2 regions of the Halomonas sp. McD50-4 genome follow, and region 2 is predicted to be linked to the other one. Evidence: predicted binding sites of a transcription regulator. Region 2 holds the regulator's gene; the other holds the start of a gene.
The links. The regulator PhoB, encoded in region 2, activates phosphate uptake and scavenging genes when phosphate is short. The targets are predictions, from matches to a motif close to TGTCATANNNNTGTCANA.
Positions count from the first base shown of each region.

Region 1: MHM85_RS16285 (DUF6482 family protein) is a predicted target of PhoB. The motif match lies at 4,043-4,060, and genes of this name have one in related genera.

Region 1 covers NZ_JAKRFG010000016.1:29,030-36,226, reverse strand. The annotation lists gene rpsF (30S ribosomal protein S6) at 85-462, shown strand; gene rpsR (30S ribosomal protein S18) at 496-723, shown strand; gene MHM85_RS16305 (hypothetical protein) at 736-1,587, shown strand; gene rplI (50S ribosomal protein L9) at 1,603-2,049, shown strand; gene dnaB (replicative DNA helicase) at 2,208-3,596, shown strand; gene MHM85_RS16290 (hypothetical protein) at 3,679-3,972, shown strand; gene MHM85_RS16285 (DUF6482 family protein) at 4,112-4,414, shown strand; gene MHM85_RS16280 (DUF393 domain-containing protein) at 4,428-4,832, opposite strand; gene MHM85_RS16275 (cryptochrome/photolyase family protein) at 4,829-6,442, opposite strand; gene hemH (ferrochelatase) at 6,552-7,197, shown strand, end outside.
Region 2 covers NZ_JAKRFG010000006.1:16,979-24,175, reverse strand. The annotation lists gene MHM85_RS08985 (hypothetical protein) at 477-776, opposite strand; gene phoR (phosphate regulon sensor histidine kinase PhoR) at 1,134-2,426, opposite strand; gene phoB (phosphate regulon transcriptional regulator PhoB) at 2,429-3,118, opposite strand; gene ubiA (4-hydroxybenzoate octaprenyltransferase) at 3,230-4,120, opposite strand; gene MHM85_RS08965 (chorismate lyase) at 4,159-4,716, opposite strand; gene MHM85_RS08960 (FAD-dependent oxidoreductase) at 4,803-5,999, shown strand; gene MHM85_RS08955 (HU family DNA-binding protein) at 6,102-6,374, shown strand; gene MHM85_RS08950 (hypothetical protein) at 6,374-6,730, shown strand; gene MHM85_RS08945 (LysR family transcriptional regulator) at 6,793-7,197, shown strand, end outside.

The DNA.
Region 1 (7,197 bases), on a different contig from region 2:
TTCAGTTAACTCCTTGCTTCCCTGTCGCCGTTGAGGCATCTGCCCCAGCGCGCATCGGAAGCTGCCAAACCGCAAGGAGATTCCATGCGTCATTACGAAATCGTGTTTATGGTCCACCCGGATCAGAGCGAGCAAGTGCCGGCTATGGTCGAGCGCTACACCAGCATCGTTACCGAAAACGCTGGTACTGTGCATCGCCTGGAAGATTGGGGCCGTCGTCACCTGGCTTACCCGATCAACAAGATCCACAAAGCCCACTACGTGCTGATGAACGTCGAGTGCACCGGTGAGACTCTCGAAGAGATCGAGAACATCTTCCGTTTCAACGACGCCATCATCCGCAGCCTGGTCGTTCGCTGCAAAGAAGCGATCACCGAAGCGTCTCCGATGATGAAGCCGGCAGAAGAGAAGCGTCCGCGTCGCGAAGAAAAACCGCGCGCTGAAGCTGAAGAAACTGCCTGATTTTATCCACCGCACGTTTTAAGGAGCTAGTCCATGGCACGTTTTTTCCGTCGCCGTAAGTTTTGCCGCTTCACCGCTGAAGGCGTCAAGCAGATCGACTACAAAGATCTCGACACGCTGAAGGCTTACATCACCGAAACCGGCAAGATCGTTCCGAGCCGCATCACCGGCACCAAAGCACGCTATCAGCGTCAGCTGGCGACCGCTATCAAGCGTTCACGCTACCTGGCACTGCTGCCCTACTCCGATAGCCACCAGTAAGCGTTTGACGTGATGCTGGCACTCGCAAGATGGCTGATGCGTGGCACGCCCTATGCCGCAGGCGGGGCAGCGCTAGCAGCGTTAGTGCCCTGGCTGTTTTGGTTGGGTGCGGCCATCGCAGCGTTAGTGACCTTGCGCAAGGGCTTTGCTCCCGCGCTACCGGTGATTATCGCTGCGGCATTACCAGCTGGTTTCTGGTGGGCGCAGGGCGATGTGATTCCGCTGGCGAGCGTACTACTCGTCTCGCTAATGGCGGTCATATTGCGCGAAAGGATGCGCTGGAGCGAAGCTTTGATCGTTGGCACCTTAGCGGCCGCGGTCATGGTTCAGCTTGGCATCTTCAGCCCGCCGGGTGGCACCGAACTCATGCTGGAGCAACTGCGCGAGAGCTCGCAAGAGATCGACCGCATGCTCACGGAGTTTGCCAACCAAGGCATCGATACGACGACTCTGGCCGCCATGGTCATTGGCGGCGTCACGGGGTTGGTTGTGCTGTTAGCGGCCATCGCATGTCTGGCGCTAGCACGCAGCTGGCAGGCTGGGCTTTATAACCCAGGTGGCTTTCGTGATGAGTTTCATGCCTTGCGTTTGACACCCAAGGAGCTCGCTATCTTAGTGGGGCTTGGGGTGGCAGGCATGGTGCTGGGAGCGCAGGCGCTGGCCATGCTGAGTTGGATTCCGCTGCTGATCGCCGGTATTGCGTTAGTGCACGGGTTTATTGGAATAAAGGGGATGAACGGGCTGTGGCTGGTAGCATTCTATGTGCTGCTGATCACGACCTGGCCCACGATTCTCATTGTGCTGCTGTTGGGGCTGATCGATACATTCGCGAACGTTCGCGCACGCCTTGCCCGCAGCAATTGACAAGAGGTTTACGAGATGGAAGTCATTCTGCTCGACAACATTGGTAAGCTGGGCGGCCTGGGTGACAAAGTCACTGTCAAGCCCGGTTATGGTCGTAACTACTTGGTACCCTACGGTTTAGCCGTACCGGCCACCAAAGAGAACGTAGAAGCGTTCGAAGCGCAGCGTGCCGAGCTCGAAGCACAAGCCGCTGAGCGTAAAGCCGAAGCCCAAGCACGCGCTGAGCAGCTCAACGACATCGAACTGTCGTTGGTGTCCAAAGCCGGTGACGAAGGCAAGCTGTTCGGCTCTATCGGTCCGCGTGACCTGGCCGACGCCATCTCCTCTGCTGGCATCGAAGTTGCCAAGAGCGAAGTGCGTATGCCGCAGGGCCCGATTCGCCAAACGGGCGAATACGACATCGACCTCCACCTGCATGCAGAAGTGGACGCCGTTGTACGCGTGGTCGTTGTCGCCGAGTAATCTCGCTCGCCAACGCTAACGCCTCAAAGGGCGCGGGATCTCCCGCGCCCTTTGTCTTTTATGAACCGCTGACGAGTGTGATTCGGCCAGTGGTGTGAAGGAAGCTGCCCGGCTAAGATAAGCGCCGTTGGCAACGCGTTACATTTAAGGAGCTCGCTATGCAGGACCAGCCCTCTGCTGATCAGGAAACGGCGGCGCTAAAGCTGCCGCCGCACTCGCTAGAGGCGGAGCAGTCGGTGTTAGGCGGGCTCATGCTAGACAATCAAGCCTGGGATAACGTGTCCGAGCGCTTGGTCGCCGACGATTTCTATCGCTATGAGCACCGTTTGGTGTTCAACGTGATGATTCACTTGGCGGAATCAGGGCAGCCGCTCGATGTGGTCACGCTGTCCGAAGCGCTGGAAGCGCGGGACCAGTTGGATACCGTCGGCGGGCTAGGGTTTCTGGCGGAGCTTGCCCGCAATACGCCCTCGGCCAGCAACATACGCGCCTACGCGGATATCGTTCGCGAACGCGCCACGCTGCGCAAGCTGATTCGTGCCGCCAACCAAATCGCCGAAGGGGCGTTCTCACCGCAGGGACGACCCGCCGATGAGCTGTTGAACGAAGCCGAGCGGCTGGTGTTTCAAATTGCCGAAGAGCGCCCCAAAACCGGTGGACCTATCGGTATGAGCGATCTGCTCACCAAAGCGGTCGACCGCATTGATGAGCTATTCAACCTCAAAGGCGAGATGACTGGTCTCTCCACCGGTTTCCGCGATCTGGACGAGATGACCTCGGGTCTGCAGCCCTCCGACTTGGTGATCATCGCTGGGCGTCCATCGATGGGTAAGACGACATTCGCCATGAACTTGGTCGAGCATGCGGTCATCTCTAGCGACAAGCCGGTCATGGTGTTCTCCATGGAGATGCCCGCAGAGTCGCTGATGCTACGGATGCTCTCTTCACTGGGGCGCATCGACCAGACGCGCGTTCGCTCGGGCCAGCTGGAAGATGAGGATTGGCCAAGGCTCACATCGGCTGTCAACCTTCTCAAAGACAAACAGCTGTTCATCGATGATACCGCCGCGCTCTCGCCCAATGAGATGCGCTCGCGACTGCGCCGTATCGTGCGTGAGCACGGCAACATGGCGCTGATCATGATTGACTATCTTCAGTTGATGCAGATCCCTGGCTTTTCCGAAAACCGCACGGGGGAAATCTCTGAGATCTCACGCTCTCTGAAAGGTTTGGCAAAGGAGTTCAACTGCCCGGTCGTGGCGCTTTCGCAGCTTAACCGCTCGCTCGAACAGCGCCCCAACAAGCGCCCCGTGATGTCGGATTTGAGGGAGTCGGGCGCGATCGAGCAGGATGCGGACGTCATTGCCTTCGTTTACCGGGATGAGGTGTATAACCCCGACAACCCAGATAACCAGGGCATTGCGGAGCTCATCATCGGTAAGCAGCGTAACGGGCCGATTGGCACCGTTCACATGGCTTTCATTGGTAAATACACGCGCTTCGAGGATTTGGCGCCCGATAGCTATGGCGAGGCGTTTGGCGATTAACTTGAGCGTCATGGGGGAGAACGTATAATGCGCACCCTCATGAGCAGTTCGCCTCGAGCAGATAGAGAGACAGGAGTAACAAATGGCAGGTGGTTTTAGGCGCGGTAACCGCAAACGTCTTCCGAAACTGGAAGGCCGTGGTGAACTCCAGTCGCTAGAGCGCGAAGGCCCTTTCAAAGAGTGGCTGGGCATGCCCGATCTCTATCGCTACTTTTTGGTGGTGGAGGGGGAGAAGTACAGCTACCAAACCGAAGATGCTGAACTCCCCGTCGTGGTAGGCGACAAAGTGGTGTTTCGCTATAAAGAGACCAAAGGTGGGAACTGGATCGATCGTAACTCGCTGGGCAAAGCAATCGACCCCTCCGAGTATCAATAAGTCGACCGTTAGTTGACGATTGAGACAGGAACTCTTCCCTGTTATTGCCGTCTTAGGCAGTTAGTGCCAAGGTAATATGATTGTCATGGAGCCGCTTCATGCTGTGTTCCATGACGATGACCAATAACAGGAGGGAACCATGGAACTGAAAGCGCTGAAACAGTTCGTCGTGAATCACGACAATTTTGAAATCCGTGTGATTACCCATTCGGGTAGTCGTTTTTACCAAGTCGAGCTTGAAGATGTAGAAGGTGAGCGCCACATGTTGATGCAGCGCGGTAAACCGATGCTGTTTCGCTCACTGGATGACGTTTATCTAGAGCTCAAGCGTGCGGGTATCCATCGCGCCTACTTAGTGCAGCACGTGCCTCAAGATGAGGTGATTGGCCGCGACGCTCATTATAGTGCGCCGCTGACCTCGCGTATGCCGCTCGTCTTTTGATCCAGCCGCTGTATTAGCTGACGGTTTTACCCTGTCGTTTTTCCCACCATCGCCCCAGCCGAATACGGCGACGGGCAAAGAAACGGTAGCCTGCATCCATCATGCTGCGCAGGCCCGGTAAGCAAGATAGCTTTACCAGCCGCCGGTAGCCCAACACCGCATAGAGGGCCCGGCTGGCGTCCATCCCGATGAACCACCTCCCTTCTTGATCTTGCAAATGCAGTTGGCCCATCATGGCGTCGAAACTGCGACCGACCTCGTCTGGCTTGAACTCGCTGCTCTGAATATCGACCAGCCGAACGCGAGACCGATGGCGGTGTTTGGCGAGCCAAGCGACTTCCACTCGGCAAAAGGGGCAGTCCCCGTCATGGTAGAGCGTGACCGGAGCCTGGGCATCCAGCGCTGCGAAACGGCTCATGAGCGGTTCTCCGAGTTAGATGTAGAGGAAGCGTGTTGGGCAGCAGAGGCATAGCCCTTCGTATGCGCCGGTTGGCCGTAGCCTTTACTGGTTGGCAGTTTGGCAAGGAATTGCTCGGCCTGCTGGCGAATGGCCTCGCGCTTCTCCTCTTTCATGCGTCCTAACGAGCCATAAATGAGCTTCATTCGTGGATTACGGTTGAGCCGTTCCGCATTGGTTTCCAAAAAGTGCCAGTAAAGACTGTTGAAAGGGCAGGCTTTGGGGCCGGTCATCTGTTTGGGCGAGTAGCGACAGTGCTGACAGTGATCAGACATCTTATCGATGTATTTACCCGAAGCGCAGTAAGGCTTGGAGCCCATCAAACCGCCATCGGCGTGCAGTACCATCCCGAGGGTATTAGGCAGTTCGACCCACTCGCAGGCATCGGCGTAGACGGCGAGGTACCAGTCGCACAGCGCTTCGGGCTTGACGCCGCACAGCAGGGCAAAGTTGCCGGTGACCATGAGTCGCTGGATGTGGTGCGCATAGCTGTTGTCGATGGTCATTTGAATGGCGCGCTGCAGGCAGCGCATGTCGGTGTTGGCGTCCCAATAAAACGCGGGCAGCTCGCGGGTGAAGCCTAGCTGGTTCTCCTGTTTGTACCCGGGCATGTGCGTCCAGTAGAGCCCGCGCACGTATTCGCGCCAGCCGAGTATTTGGCGGATGAAACCCTCTACCGCATTGATAGGCGCTTTGCCCGCATGGTAGTGCGCCTCGGCGGCGTCACACACTTCCATCGGCGAGAGCAGGCCAATGTTCATCGCCGCAGACAGGCGTGAGTGATACAAAAAGGGTTCTCGGTCACTAATGGCATCTTGGTAGCGGCCAAAGTCTGCTAGCCCGTGTTCGATGAAGTGGTTCAAATCGACCAGTGCCTGCCGCCGGGTGACCGGCAAGTTGAAGGTCTCCATCGTTCCCATGTGATCAGCGAAATGGTCAGCGGCGTCCTTAAGAGCTGCTTTTGTCACGTCATCCTGGCCGTGGTTGGGCAGCGCAGGAAAGCTCAGCGAGGTATCGATGGGCTCGCGGTTGTCGTGGTCGTAATTCCACTGGCCGCCGCTGGGCGTGTCGCCCTCCATGAGCAGGCCGGTACGCTTGCGCTGCTCGCGGTAGAAATACTCCAGGCGCAGCTGTTTGCGGCCCTCTGCCCAGCGTGAAAAGTCGTCCGGTGTGGTGAAGAAGCGGTCATCTTCCCACAGCTGCCAGGGGAGGGCGTTGTGTTGGCGCTGCTGCATGTCGTTCCACAGCCGCCACTCGCCGGGGCGGGTAACGCGAATTTCATCACAGCCGTACTGCTTGGCGAGCCGCTCGGCTTCTTCTATCAGCGACTGGGTGTTATCGCCATCATTGATGCGGCTGTAATGCACCGTATAGCCTTTGTCTCTCAAGGCGTCGGCAAAGTGGCGCATGGCGGCCATGAAAAGACCGATCTTATGCAGATGGTGCGGCACGTAGCGTGCTTCTTCGGCCACTTCGCACAGCGCCACCACCGCATTGGAAGGCGCTTCGCGAAGGGTTGACAGCGTCAGCGTGAGCTGATCACCCAGTACCAGGAGTAACGGCTTGGACATGAGTTGGCCTGCAGTTATACAAATAATGTTGATAGTATAACTTTATGCCGCGACTTTGCTGAAAAGTGTTAAGATTTTGCCCATTACGTACACCCGAGGAGTTAGCGAGATGGCCGATAGCATCGTGAAGGATCAACCCGGTGAGGGGCGCTTGGCCCACGCGCCCAGCAGCCACCCTGCCGTTCCCCGCGCCAAGGTGGGCGTCGTTCTAGCGAATCTGGGAACGCCCGATGCCACCGATTACTGGTCCATGCGTCGCTATCTCAGCGAGTTCTTGTCCGATAAACGAGTCGTAGATTATGCCGGATGGAAATGGCAGCCTCTTTTGCAGCTCATCATCCTAACCAAGCGTCCGTTCTCCTCGGGCAATGCGTACAAGAGCATCTGGAATAACGAGAAGAACGAAAGCCCGTTGCTGACCATCACCCGTGCACAAACGGAAAAAATGACCGAGCGCCTGAAAGCGCTTTACGGCGACGATGTCGAGGTCGATTTCTGTATGCGCTACGGCAATCCTTCAACGGACAGCGTGCTCAAACGCATGAAAGAGAAGGGTTGTGAGCGCATCGTCTTCTTCCCGCTCTATCCGCAGTACGGCTCGCCCACTACCGCTACTGCCAATGATCAAGCGTTTCGTACGCTGATGAAAATGAAGTGGCAGCCCTATATCCGTACCGTACCGGCCTATTTCGAGCATCCGACGTATATCCAGGCGTTGGCTAACTCGGTACAAGAGGCGTACGACGGCTTCGATA
Region 2 (7,197 bases):
AGATGCCAAATTACATAGAAAATAAAAAATTATTTTATAAACATGTATTTATACAAATTACATTGTGCGCAATATAATGCAGCAACGTCAAAAATACCTCAAATATATTGTGCAATAATGACACATGCGCCGTGTACGTGGCGCAGAATGACTCACCTTAAGAAAGATTCCGCAGACTTTCATGCAGGCTCGTTCTAAAGAAAACCTTACATACCCTCTGCATATGCCGCAGGCACAAAAAATTAGACCCCGCAGGGCGGGGTCTTGGTCACTCTTACTTGTCAACGATACTGACGTCTGGCTTCCTATCCTTTTGCGGGGTGCCAACCTTGGTATATCCCCTGACCAGCGTATTGATCGTTATCTGATTCTTTCCATGAAACTTTGAGCATCCTTGCTATAGGACATCCTTGCCCCTTAAATGCTCACTCCTAAGCGTAAGAGTTTTTAACAGCTTTGCAAATAAATGTTACAACTTACATGCCGCTATTTTCTTCCTGAAGCTCTTCGGTGCTGTCGTATGTCGCATCCGAGTCATCGCTCATGGAATTCGGCTCCATATCGCTGGCGTTATCGCCTTCGTCATGGGTTAAATCTTGGTTGCCATGATCAGATGTCATTCCAGTATTGCTGGATTGAGATTCTACCGGCTGCTCATCTGGAGAAATATTGTCGGCCGGGTCAGCAGGCTCTTGGGCAAAAGCCAATGGGCTTGCTACCAAACCAAACGTTACACCTAAAATACCAGCTTTCTTGAGTAGTTCCTTGGACATCATATTCCGCCTCCTCGATCGCTGTGAAATACCGCTTTAGTAAGGAAGAGCGACTTCATGTCTTACCAGTTCCTGCGGTAATCTTCCTTACCAGAATTTTTGCATCCGACATGCCAAAATTTCAAAAAAATAGAAAAATACATATAAATACAATAGTTTATAAAAAAATAAAGCCATGCCAAAATAGCTTCAGCCGCGATTTCATAGCGAGTTAATTGGCTACATATGGCACATGCGCGGTGTTTGACCATGCTTACATGCCAATATGACACACTTGTACATAGATTATGCAAATCGACGAATGAGGAAGGATTGAGTGTACGAGGTGAGGCCGGTGAAACAAGTGGCCGAGCGGCGCTTTTAATCGTTGACCACCCGAGTGGCCGGGAATACGCAACGGAACAGTGCCCCTTCACCGGGCAACGACTCCACTTGGAGCTGCGCATCGTGGCGCAGGAGAACGTGTTTTACAATGGCTAGGCCCAGCCCAGTGCCACCGGTGGCGGTGCTGCGGCCCTTATCGACGCGGTAGAAGCGTTCGGTGAGACGCGGGATATGGACCGGATCGATCCCTTCACCGTCGTCGTCCACTTCGATGCAGGCACTGCCATTGGGCAGAGCCGCCCAGCGGAGCGTGATTTGACTTCCCTCCGGCGTATAGCGCACTGCGTTGAATGCCAAGTTGGAGATCGCACTGCGCAGCTCCTGCTCACTGCCGATTAGGCGCGCTTCGCAATCGAGTACGATCTGCACGCTGTGTTGCTGGTGAGACAGCGCCAGCGCATCGCGGCGAATACTCTCCAGCATCGGCCCGACGGCAAGCGGCTGGTGATCTTCTCCCCCTCGATCGATTTCGAGCCTAGAGAGTAGTAGCAGGTCGTTGACCAAGTTCTGCATGCGCTTGGTCTGCTCCTCCATTTGACCGATGCCTTTGCCCAAACGGGGCGGCAGCAGCTCTTTCAAATCGCCATAGGTTTCCAAGTAGCCCGACAGCACGGTCAGCGGTGTACGCAGCTCGTGAGACACGTTGGCCACGAAGTCACGGCGCATCTGTTCGAGGCGATGCAAGCGCGTAATGTCCCGGGCCATGACCAAGCGCTCGTCATCACCATAGAGCGTGATTTGATACTGCAGAATACGCCGCTCATCGATGGGTGAGGTGAGTGTTAGCGGCTCGCCATACTCCCGGGCATTGAAGTAGCTAATGAAGCGTGGGTCGCGCAGCAAGTTGGTAATATGCTGCCCGCGGTCATGGGCGGTTTGCAGGCCCAACATCTCGGTAGCCGCGCTGTTCCACCACTCTAAATCACCATGCCGATCCAGCATCACGACGCTATCACGCATCGCTTCCGAGGATTCCTGAATACGCGCAAGGGTCGCCCGCAGGCGGCTTTGCGTGATGCGTTGGCTCTTTTGATAGCGGTAGAGACGATCGAAAAGCTCACCCCAAAGCCCCGTTGCCGCGGGCGGCTCATCGTGAGGGTGAAGCGTCAGCCATTGGAACAGCGCCTTTAATTGGCGCAAGTGATAAATCAAACAGAATAAGAGGCCAGCGGCGAGCCCCACACCGGGATACCCCACCAGCCACCCCAGGCACATGCCCAATAGCGCCAGCCAGGTAATGCGCCACCATTCACGGCTCCACAGGCGCACGACTACACCCGAGCAGAGAAACGATACCCAGTGCCCCGCACTGTTTGAATCAAATTCTGGTGCGCCTCCCCTAGCGCCTTACGCAACCGGCGAATGTGCACGTCCACCGTGCGCTCCTCTACGTACACGTTGCCGCCCCACACCTGATCGAGAAGCTGGCTACGGGTATAGGCACGCTCTTGGTGGGTCATGAAAAACTGCAGTAATCGATACTCGGTAGGGCCCATCTCTAGCGCCTTGCCATGCGCGCTAACACGATGGCTCACCGGGTCTAACAGCAGCCCATTGATTTCGATGGGATCTTCCACGCCGCGCGGGGTCGCCCGACGCAGAACGGCTTTCAGGCGCGCTACCAGCTCACGGGGCGAAAACGGCTTGGTGATGTAATCGTCGGCGCCCGCTTCCAGACCTTGGATCTTATTATCCTCTTCGCCCTTGGCGGTCAGCATGATGATCGGCAGTTCCGCAGTAGCCTCTTCGCGCTTGAGACGGCGTGCCAATTCGATGCCGCTGGTGCCAGGCATCATCCAGTCCAGCAGCAGCAGGTCGGGCTGATGATCTACGACCATCGCGTGGGCATCCTGGGCGTTATCCGCTTCAAGCACGCGATAGTCAGCCATTTCCAGCGCCACAGCGATCATCTCGCGAATGGGCGCCTCATCATCGACGATCAGTACGGTCTTGGCGGTCATTCCAGGGCCTCACGGTGTGCTAAGAAAGCTCATGTATGCGAAAACGGTTCAGTGACATGTCTGTGACGATAACACCATGACTTAATGACAATTCTATGACACCCAGCAATATTAGCCAGCCACGGGCCACTCGCTTAGAGCAATGCCGGCAAAGACCAAGAGCCCCGACCAGTGATTATTCAAAAACGCTTGGAAACAGCGATCACGCTCCCGGTGAACGATCAAACGCTGTTGATGGGCAAAGGTTGCCGCCATTCCGACCACACCGAGCCAGAAGAAACCGCCCAGGCTCGCCATCAGCCCCACCCAAATCAACAACGCCAGGGTGGCAAGCTGCAGCAAGCCAATGATGAGACGGTCGGCACTGCCAAACAGCACCGCCGTGGATTTGATGCCGATCTTCAGGTCGTCATCGCGATCGACCATGGCGTATTGGGTGTCGTAGGCCACTGTCCATAGCACGTTAGCGCTGAACAGTAGCCACGCCACGAGTGGCACCTCGCCAAGCACGGCGCCAAACGCCATTGGAATCGCCCAGGAGAACGCCGCCCCCAGGACCACTTGGGGAAAGTGGGTATAGCGCTTCATGAAGGGATAAATGAACGCTAGCAGCACACCGCCGAAGGAGAGCAGCACGGTAAACCAATTGGTCAACAGGACCAACACGAAGGCCGCCGCCACCAGCGCCACGAATAGCAGCTGCGCCTCGGTTTCACTAATACGGCCGGTGGCCAGCGGCCGCTGCTGGGTACGCTTTACGTGGCCATCGAAGTGGCGGTCGGCGTAGTCGTTCACCACGCAACCTGCCGCGCGCATTACGTACACCCCGGCAATGAAAATCAGCAGTACATCGCGGCCCGGCACCCCGTCCGAGGCGATCCACAGCGCCCATAGCGTTGGCCACATCAACAGCCAAGTACCTATCGGCCGGTCCAAGCGCATTAGCTGTAGGAAATCGGTCAGGCGGGCCCACCCGGTTGGGCGCAACAGAGAACGGTCCATGCTCATGCTTACCTCGTCGAAAAAGTCGCTGCGTTAGCCTAGCGCGACGGCAGGCCCAGTGCATCTGTCATGGTGGATAAAAAGTACTCCTGCACCAGCAACGACAGCCCGCCGTGCTCAAAGACGGAGCGCCGCCCCCAAAGGCTACTGGACGACGATCCCAGCGTCAGCCGGTTGAATGGCGGCGCGGCCGACGTTACTTCCAGCGGCCCGCGCACCAAATCAGGCTTCTGGAATAGCCAGCTGCCTAGCGAACGCTCACCTAAGTTGCCCAACCCTTTGCCCTGCAGGTGGTGAAGCGGTGCCACCGAACGCGCCACGACCCACGGCGTATCATCGATACACAGCGCCACCTCACGCAGCCACGCATAGCGGCGGTGTGCAATGCCCAGGGCAAGGGCTTCATCGCGCTGGGGCAGGCCGATGGTCTGGCGCAACACGCGCACCCGAAATGCGCCCGGCTTACCGGCGGCCATCAGGCGGGCGGTCAACGAATCCGTGGAGGCGACCCACTGCCACCAAAGCGCGCTCATGGCTGGCCGAGCAGCGGCCACCGGCAGCCACTGAGGAAAGAGTGAAAACTCGGGGGCGGTCACCTAGGCCTCCAGGGCAGTCAATTGAGAGTGAGCTAGTGTAACATGGTGGTTTGTAGGCTTTTGTTCCACCGACGTCAGGGGACGGTATGCCCAACTCACACACGACCTCTTCCACGCCCTCTCCTCACTCAGCTGCGCTGGCGATCGTCGGAACCGGCATGGCAGGCGTGGGCCTAGCGCGTACCCTGCGACGCCAGGGAGATACACGCACTATCACGCTGATCAGTGCAGACAGCGGCGATGACTACAGCAAGCCCCTGCTTTCCACCGGCTTTGCCAAACGCCTCGGCCCCGACAAGCTCGCCCAGCGCGATGCCAGTGCACTGGCAGACGAACTCAAAGCCGAGGTCATTACCCACACCCAAGTGACGCATCTAGATGTGGACAACCAAACGCTACACCTGAGCAGCGGCGCCACGCTTCGTTACGATGACGTGGTGCTGGCCACCGGTGCCGCCCCTCGCAGGCCATTCAGCGTGCCCAGCGCACTGGCGGAGCGTTGCTTTACCGTCAATGACTTAGACGACTACCGGCACCTGCATGAAGCACTCACTCAGCCGAGCCGCGTGGCGATCATTGGGGCCGGGCTCGTTGGCTGTGAATTCGCCAATGACTTGCACGCAGGCGGACACCAACTCACCGTAATCGCGCCGGAGAGCGCCCCACTGCCGCGGCTGCTGCCCGAACCACTGGGTCATGCGCTGGCCAATGCGTTTCACGCGGCAGGCATTCGCCTCGCACTAGGGCGCAGCTTGGACACGCTTTCCCAAGCGGCCGACAACGCCGTAGCTTTGCACTTGGATAACGGCGAGCGGCACGCGGTAGATCTCGTCCTCTTCGCCACCGGCTTGATACCACGCACGGCGTTAGCAGAGGCCGCTGGCCTAACCGTAAGTGCCAGCGGCATTCACGTCGACCGCCAACTCCGCACTCGCCAGCCTAACGTTTATGCCCTGGGTGATGCGGCCTGTATCGACGGTGTGAACGCCATGTATGTCCAGCCGCTGCAAGCCAGCGTTAAAGCGTTGGCGGCGACGCTCACCGGCACGCCTACCGCGGTTCGCTTTGGCGCATGGCCCGTGGTGGTCAAAACGCCGCTACTGCCCATCGTGGCCTACCCACCAACGCAGCCACCCAAACGCTGGCGAATCGAAGGCGACGGTGACGATTTCACCGCCTTGGCCGAAGATAAAGACGGTCGTTTGATTGGTTTTGCGTTGACAGGCGGCTGTGTGAGAAGGAAAGTGGAGCTTTCCAGAGCCGCCCCCACCCTGCTAGGCTGATTTTCGCCGCGTTCGCGACTAGGCTAAAAAAGCTCCGCCTGCTGGGGTAAGCCGAGCAACCAACAACATTGATGTCTGTTTTTTCACAAGGGAGATTCCTTTATGCGCAAACCTGAACTCGCTGCCGCGATTGCTGAAAGTGCTGACCTGTCCAAAGACAAAGCGGGCCAAGTGCTCAACGTCATTCTGGACGAAATCACCAACAGCGTCGCCAAGGGCGAAGACGTCGCCTTGATCGGTTTTGGCACCTTTACCGTTCGCGAGCGCGCTGCCCGCACCGGTAAAAACCCGCAAACCGGCGCACCGCTGCAGATTCCGGCCAGCAAAAACGTGGCATTCAAGCCAGGCAAAGCGCTCAAGGACGCCGTTTCCTAATGAAGCTTTCGCTGACGCTGTGGCTGCTGGGCTTTATGCTCAAGCGAGCCCTGCGCCGCAAGCCGCGCTTTCGTGAGCAGCTCGAGCGCATGCGCGGCCTGGACTGGGGTGTCGCTACGGAAGACTTAAGCACCGCCCGCTACTACCGGATGGCGCCTAACGGCATCACCACCGGCAAGGGGTTGCCCGTCGATCTAGATCTTGAGCTGCGCTTTCGCGATCAAGACGCGGCGCTGCGTATTCTCAAGAAGCCTACCCAGCAGGCGTTTCTAGACGGCATGGTGGCAGGAGACGTCCGCCTCGTCGGCGACTCCTCCGATATGAACAAGCTGCAAAAATTGTTGAAGTATTTGTAGCAAGCTTTGCGGCATGGAACGAACAGTCAAGGGGCAATCCCGCAGAGGTATAACGGCTATCGATGGACATACCTCATCAACGCTTAGTGTACTTCCGCGTTACCCTGGAATCTGGTTCTGTGCGCCGAGCGGCAGCGCGCTTGGATATCGCTCCCTCGGCCGTCAGCAGGCAAATTGCGCTGCTGGAAGAGGCCCTGGGTGCGACGCTCATGGAGCGCCAGCGCGACGGCATCTCACCTACTCCCGTAGGTGAGATGCTGCTTGAGTATTGTGAACGTCGTGGCGCCCTCGATGAAGGATTCATTGCCTCGCTGGAGTCCTATCAGCGCATGGAGACCGGCAAGATATCCCTGACCGTTGGCGAAGGGTTTGTCAGCGACTTGGTGGCTTCTCCTCTGCATGAGTTCACTCAACGCTATGCGGGCATTCAGCTCGACATCCACACGGCGGGTACCTCGGGCATCATC